DNA from 2 places in the Streptomyces sp. NPDC102490 genome. Region 1 is predicted to be linked to the other one. Evidence: riboswitches for the same ligand, from Rfam matches in the RefSeq annotation. Region 1 holds a riboswitch; the other holds the start of a gene.

Region 1 (3,395 bases):
CGACCTGTGGGCCACCCACTTCCACCTGTCGATCAACGCGATCACCTGGTTCGTCCGCATCGCGTTCTTCGTCGGCCCGGTCCTCGCCTTCATCGCCACCAAGCGGATCTGCCTCGGCCTCCAGCGCCGGGACAAGGACAAGGTGCTGCACGGGCGCGAGTCCGGCATCATCAAGCGCCTGCCGCACGGTGAGTTCATCGAGGTGCACGAGCCGCTCAGCCAGGAGCAGCTGCACACGCTCACGGCGCACGAGCAGTACAAGCCGGCCGAGATCGGCCCGACGGTCGACGAGAACGGCGTCGAGCGCAAGGCCACGGGCACGCAGAAGCTGCGCGCCAAGCTCAGCGAGGCCTACTACGGCGAGGAGTCCCAGATTCCGAAGCCGACCGTCGAGGAGTACAAGGAGATCACGAGCGGCCACGGCCACCACTGACCTTCCAGCGTCGCCACACCACGGTCGAAGGGCCCCGTTCCGTTCCGCGGACGGGGCCCTTCGCCGTGCCCGGGGCTGGATAGGGTGGGAGCACGACCCCCGTCGACGACCCACACGATTCAGGAGCGGCTATGAGCGCTGTGACCCCCGCTGGAGGCGACACCACGGCGGACCGCTCCTGGCCCGCCCTGCTGAACGGACTGCTGGACGGCCGCGACCTGAGCGCGGACGACACCGCCTGGGCGCTGGACGTGATCATGCGCGGTGAGGCGACCGACGCGCAGATCGCCGCCTTCGCGGTGGGCCTGCGGTTCAAGGGCGAGACGGTCGAGGAGATCTCCGGGCTCGTCCGCACCATGTACGAGCACGCCAACGTGATCGAGGTGCCGGGGGAGACCGTCGACATCGTCGGCACCGGCGGCGACGGCGCCAAGACGGTCAACATCTCCACCATGTCCGCGATCGTCGTGGCCGGCACGGGGGCGAAGGTCGTCAAGCACGGCAACCGGGCCGCCTCCTCGGCGTCCGGGGCCTCCGACGTCCTGGAGAAACTCGGCGTCAACCTGGAGCTGACGCCGAAGCGGGTGGCGGAGGTCGCCGAGGAAGCCGGCATCACCTTCTGCTTCGCGGTGAAGTTCCACCCGGCGCTGCGCCACGTGGCGGCGGCCCGCGGTCAGCTCGGCATCCGCACGGTGTTCAACTTCCTGGGCCCGCTGACCAACCCCGCCCGGGTGAAGGCCCAGGCGATCGGGGTCGCGCACGCCCGGATGGCGCCGATCATCGCCGGTGTCTTCGCCGAGCGCGGCCACTCGTCGCTGGTCTTCCGCGGCGACGACGGCCTCGACGAGCTGACCACCACCGCCACGTCCCGGGTCTGGACCGTGCGCGAGGGCCGGGTGACCGAGGAGACCTTCGACCCGCGGGACGTCGGCATCGAGCTGGTGCCGGTCGAGGCGCTGCGCGGCGCCGACGCCTCCTACAACGCCGACGTGGCCCGCCGCCTGCTGGCCGGCGAGACGGGCCCGGTACGGGACGCGGTGCTGCTGAACTCGGCGGCGGCCCTGGTGGCGCTGAACCCCGGCGAGGAGCCCCTGGCGGCACAGCTGCGGGCCGGGATGGACCGGGCGGCCGAGGCGATCGACTCCGGGGCGGCCCGCCGGGTGCTGGAGCGGTGGGTGGCCGTCAGCAACGCCTGAGCGGCAGTACGGCGGTACGGCCCTACATGTGACGTGCGTCCCGCGATCCGGACTCGGGTTGCGGGGCGCCGATCTCTTCCCCTAGGTTTTTCGACAGGTGATGAGTGACAGTCATGAGGCCCCGGCCGACTGTCCGGCAACCCTCCGTCCGTGGCGGGGTGCCCCGGGTGAAGACCAGGTCGTGGACAGCAAGGTCCACGGCAAGCGCGGACCCCTCGCGAAACCAGGGGTCCTGGGTCGTCTGAGGGAGTCTTCCGTGAACCAGCGAATGCGATAGGGCGCAGAGCCCCGCCTCCGCACGCCTTTCCTCACTTCACTTCACAGCGCCCCGCCGCGCGCTGGTCCTCACGGGAGTCCGTCATGTCCGTACCCACCGCTGTCGCCACCCCGCTGCCCGTCCTCGGCCGGGACGTCACCGTGCCGCTCGTCACCGGCGGGGAGGTCACCTACGCCGCGCTCGACTACGCCGCCAGCGCGCCCGCGCTCCAGCGGGTGTGGGACGACGTGGCCGCCTACGCCCCGTACTACGGCAGCGTCCACCGGGGCGCCGGGTACCTCTCGCAGCTGTCGACCGACCTGTTCGAGAACGCCCGCCGGACCGTCGCCGAGTTCCTCGGCTGCCGGGACGAGGACCAGGTGGTCTTCACCCGGTCCACCACCGACTCCCTGAACCTGCTCGCCGCCGCGCTGCCCGCCGGCTGCCGGGTCTTCGTCTTCGAGACCGAGCACCACGCCTCGCTGCTGCCCTGGCGGAACGCCGACGTGACCTACCTCGACGCCCCGCGCACCCCCGCCGAGGCCGTCGAGACCCTGGAGCGGGCCCTCGCCGCCCGCGAGCCGTACGGGCCCGCCCTGGTCTGTGTCACCGGCGCCTCCAACGTCACCGGCGAGCTGTGGCCGGTGCGGGAACTGGCCGCCGCCGCCCACGCGCACGGCGCCCGGATCGTGCTGGACGCCGCCCAGCTCGCCCCGCACCACCCGGTGTCGGTGGCCGACCTGGACGTGGACTGGGTCGCCTTCTCCGGGCACAAGCTGTACGCGCCGTTCGGCTCCGGCGTGCTCGCCGGGCGGGCCGACTGGCTGCGCGAGGCCGAGCCGTACCTGGCCGGCGGCGGCGCCAGCCGCAGCGTCTCCCGGCGCGCGGACGGCGGCGTGGACGTGCGGTGGCACGACAGCGCCGCGCGGCACGAGGCCGGATCGCCCAACGTCATCGGCGCCTACGCCATCGCCTCCGCCTGCAAGGCGCTCACCGAGGCCGGGTTCGACACGCTGGTCGCCCGCGAGGAGTACCTGATCGGCAAGGTGCGCGAGGGCCTCGCCGAGGTGCCCGAGGTGCGGATCCTCTCCCTCTTCGGGGACGACGCGCCCCGGGTCGGCGTGCTCTCCTTCGTCGTCGAGGGCTGGAACAGTTCGCACTTCGCCGCCGCGCTCTCCGCCGAGTACGGCATCGGCGTGCGCGACGGCCTGTTCTGCGCCCACCCGCTGGTGCGCACCCTGCTCGGCAGCGACCCGCAGACCCAGGGCGCGTGCGGGGCGCCCGAGGCGGCGCCCGGCGAGAAGTCCCTCAACGCCATCCGCGTCAGCTTCGGCGCGGGCACCCCGGACGAGCACGTCGAGCGGTTCGTGGACGCCGTCAGGGAACTGGTGACCGACGGCGCCCGCTGGAACTACCGCACCGAGGACGGGCGTTGCGTGCCCGACCGTACCTCCGCCGCCCCGGTGGCCGGTACCGGCGCCTGAGCCGCCCGGCCGGGCAGCCGCGACCC
Region 2 (3,395 bases), on a different contig from region 1:
TCGGGCGGGCGGCAGGAATTAACGGTTCCCGTTGTGCCGATCGGGAGCGCGTTCCCCAACTCTACCGCGCTCAACCACATGGAATTGCCCCCTCCGTTTCTCTTACGGAGAGGGCAATACGCACTACAAGGTGTATCCGCGTCCGTTTCAGCCGCCGGCGACCGCCGGGATGATCGAGACGCCCGCGCCGTCCGGCGTCGCGGTCTGAAGGCCCTGCTCGAAGCGGACGTCGTCGTCGTTGACGTAGACGTTGACGAAGCGGCGCAGCTTGCCCTGGTCGTCCAGGACGCGGGCGGCGATGCCGGTGTGGTGCTTCTCCAGGTCGGAGATGACCTCGCCGAGGGTGGCGCCGTCGGCGCTCACCTCGGCCTTGCCGCCGGTGTAGGTGCGCAGGATGGTCGGGATACGAACGGTCACGCTCATGCGAGGCCAGCCTCTCGGAAGGAGTCCAGGTTGGGGCGGATCGTGGCGGTGACGCCGGTGCCGGCCACCGCGTCGAGGGTCTTCAGGCCGTCGCCGGTGTTCAGGACGACCGTGGTGAGCGACGGGTCCAGCACGCCGTCCTCGATCAGCTTCTTCGTGACGCCGACGGTCACGCCGCCCGCCGTCTCCGCGAAGATGCCCTCGGTGCGGGCGAGCAGCTTGATCGCGTCCACGACCTGCTCGTCGGTCACGTCCTCCACGGCGCCGCCGGTGCGGCGGGCGATGTCCAGGACGTAGGGGCCGTCGGCCGGGTTGCCGATGGCCAGCGACTTGGCGATGGTGTTCGGCTTCTGCGGGCGGACCACGTCGTGCCCGGCCTTGTACGCGGTGGAGACCGGCGAGCAGCCCTCGGCCTGCGCGCCGAAGATCTTGTACGGCTTGTCCTCGACCAGGCCGAGCTCGATCAGCTCCTTCAGCCCCTTGTCGATCTTCGTCAGCTGGGAGCCGGAGGCGATCGGCACCACGATCTGGTCGGGCAGCTGCCAGCCGAGCTGCTCGCAGATCTCGTACGCGAGGGTCTTGGAGCCCTCGGCGTAGTACGGCCGCAGGTTGACGTTGACGAAGCCCCAGCCCTCGCCGGCCGGGTCGCCGATCAGCTCGGAGCAGAAGCGGTTCACGTCGTCGTAGTTGCCCTCGATGCCGACCAGCTCGCCGCCGTAGACGGCGGCCATGACGACCTTGCCCTGCTCCAGGTCGTGCGGGATGAACACGCAGGAGCGGAAACCGGCCCGGGCGGCGGCGGCGCCGACGGCACCGGCGAGATTGCCGGTGGAGGAGCAGGAGAGCGTGGTGAAGCCGAAGGCGCGGGCGGCCTCGATGGCCTGGGCGACGACGCGGTCCTTGAAGGAGTGCGTGGGGTTGCCGGAGTCGTCCTTCACGTACAGCCCGCCGGTGACGCCCAGCTCGCGGGCGAGGTTGTCGGCCTTGACGAGCTTGGTCCAGCCGGGGTTGATGTTCGGCTTGGTGGCGACGTCGGCCGGGACGGGCAGCAGCGGGGCGTAGCGCCAGATGTTCGCGGGGCCCGCCTCGATCCGCTTGCGCAGCTCTTCGGCGTCGTAGGCGGAGAAGTCGTAGGCGATCTCGAGGGGGCCGAAACACTCCTCGCAGGCGAAGACCGGTCCGAGCGGGACCCGGTGGCCGCACTCCCGGCAGCTCAGCGCTGCGGCGGGGCCGAGGTCGACCGCGGGGGTCGCGGAGTTCGTGGTGGATTCGGCAGTCTGCACAGCCATGGAGGCGAGGCCCTTTCTCCTCATCTTCCTCACGACGCATCTCGCCGTGAGACGGATTTGGCACCTTCCCTAGCCGGGAGCCTCGCCACGTCCGTGTGACAAGAGCCGGCTGGAGGGTTGCCGGGGCTTCATCGGGCCGTATCCCTCTGCCCCTCTGGATGAGCGGTATGAAGTTGTTCTTCGCGTTGTTCTTCGCCGGTGCGCGCGGCGACCCCGGCATGCGGTGGTCCCACGCGTTGTTCAAGACTGTAACCGAAGGCCAGGACGGTTGAGATAGTCGTCCGCACCGCGAGATGGATCACAAAGGAGCCCCGGGACGTGCTGGAAGAAGTCGAGCGCTGGCTGGACGCACGCTCCTGGTCGGCCGGTGACCGGCCCGTCCAGCACCTTCTGTCCGCCAAGCACGCCACCGGGCAGTCGGTCAGCGTGGTGCTGCCCGCCCTGGACGAGGAGGCGACGGTCGGCGACATCGTCACGGTGATCCGGCGGGAGCTGGTGGAGCGGGTCCCGCTCGTCGACGAGATCGTGGTCGTGGACTCCGGGTCGAGCGACCGCACGGCGGAGGTGGCCGCGGCGGCCGGCGCGCGCGTCGTGCACCGCGACGCGATCCTCCCCCGCATCCCCGCCGTGCCGGGCAAGGGCGAGGTGCTGTGGCGTTCGCTGCTGGTCACCGGCGGGGACATCGTCTGCTTCGTCGACGCCGACCTGCGCGAGTTCTCCGCCGACTTCGTCTCCGGGATCGTGGGCCCGCTGCTCACCGACCCGGACGTGCACCTCGTCAAGGCCATGTACGACCGGCCGCTGGGCGGGGCCGCCGGGCAGGGCGGCCGGGTCACGGAGCTGATGGCCCGCCCGCTGCTGAACATGCACTGGCCGCAGCTGGCCGGTTTCGTCCAGCCGCTGGGCGGCGAGTACGCGGCCCGCCGCTCCCTGCTGGAACGGCTCCCCTTCCCGGTCGGCTACGGCGTCGAGCTGGGCATGCTGGTCGACGCCCTGCACCTGGTGGGCCTGGACGCGCTCGCGCAGGTCGACGTGGGGGTCCGCGTCCACCGCCACCAGGACGGGCGGGCCCTGGGCCGGATGGCCGCCGCGATCTACCGCACCGCCCAGCTCCGGCTGGCCCGCGGCCACCTGGTCCGGCCGGCCCTCACCCAGTTCGAGCGGGGCGTCGACGGCTTCGAGCCGCGCACCTACGCCGTGGACACCGAGGAACGGCCCCCGATGACGGAGATCGCGGAGTACGCGGCCCGGCGGGTGGCCTGACGGCGGGCCGCGTGACCGGATCGGCGTCCGGGTGACACAGGGGAACGTTTGAGGTGCGAGGGGCCGGGCTAGGTTGAGGCGTATGGCTTCAAGGTTCGGTGCTGCTCAGGTGCTGGTCGCCTCCAATCGGGGGCCCGTCTCGTACGAGGTGCGGGAGGACGGGTCGCTGCTCGCCAAACGGGGCGGTGGCGGGCTCGTCTCGGGGCTGTCGGCCATCGGGCCCGACGCCGGTGCGCTGTGGGTGTGCTCGGCGCTGGGCGACGGCGACCGCGAGGCGGTGCGGCGCGGGGTCGGCGAGGACGGCGTACGGATGCTGGACGTGCCGGCCGACGTGCACGCGGACGCGTACAACGGGATCGCCAACTCGGTGCTGTGGTTCGTGCACCACATGCTGTACCAGACGCCCCTGGAGCCGGTCTT

The links. A riboswitch is a leader RNA that binds a small molecule or an ion and turns the genes downstream of it on or off. The one in region 1 is predicted to bind S-adenosylmethionine.
Region 2: another riboswitch for S-adenosylmethionine. It lies ahead of thrC (threonine synthase); the one in region 1 lies ahead of ACIRGB_RS23180 (aminotransferase class V-fold PLP-dependent enzyme).

Annotation. Positions count from the first base shown of each region.
Region 1 covers NZ_JBIWJU010000010.1:6,486-9,880, forward strand. Annotated here, with positions in the region: gene ACIRGB_RS23170 (cytochrome bc complex cytochrome b subunit) at 1-433, shown strand, start outside; gene trpD (anthranilate phosphoribosyltransferase) at 565-1,629, shown strand; SAM riboswitch class IV at 1,726-1,842, shown strand; gene ACIRGB_RS23180 (aminotransferase class V-fold PLP-dependent enzyme) at 1,990-3,369, shown strand; gene ACIRGB_RS23185 (glycerate kinase) at 3,297-3,395, opposite strand, start outside.
Region 2 covers NZ_JBIWJU010000006.1:391,990-395,384, forward strand. Annotated here, with positions in the region: gene ACIRGB_RS16105 (MoaD/ThiS family protein) at 148-423, opposite strand; gene thrC (threonine synthase) at 420-1,712, opposite strand; SAM riboswitch class I at 1,730-1,877, opposite strand; gene ACIRGB_RS16115 (glucosyl-3-phosphoglycerate synthase) at 2,031-2,975, shown strand; gene ACIRGB_RS16120 (trehalose-6-phosphate synthase) at 3,058-3,395, shown strand, end outside.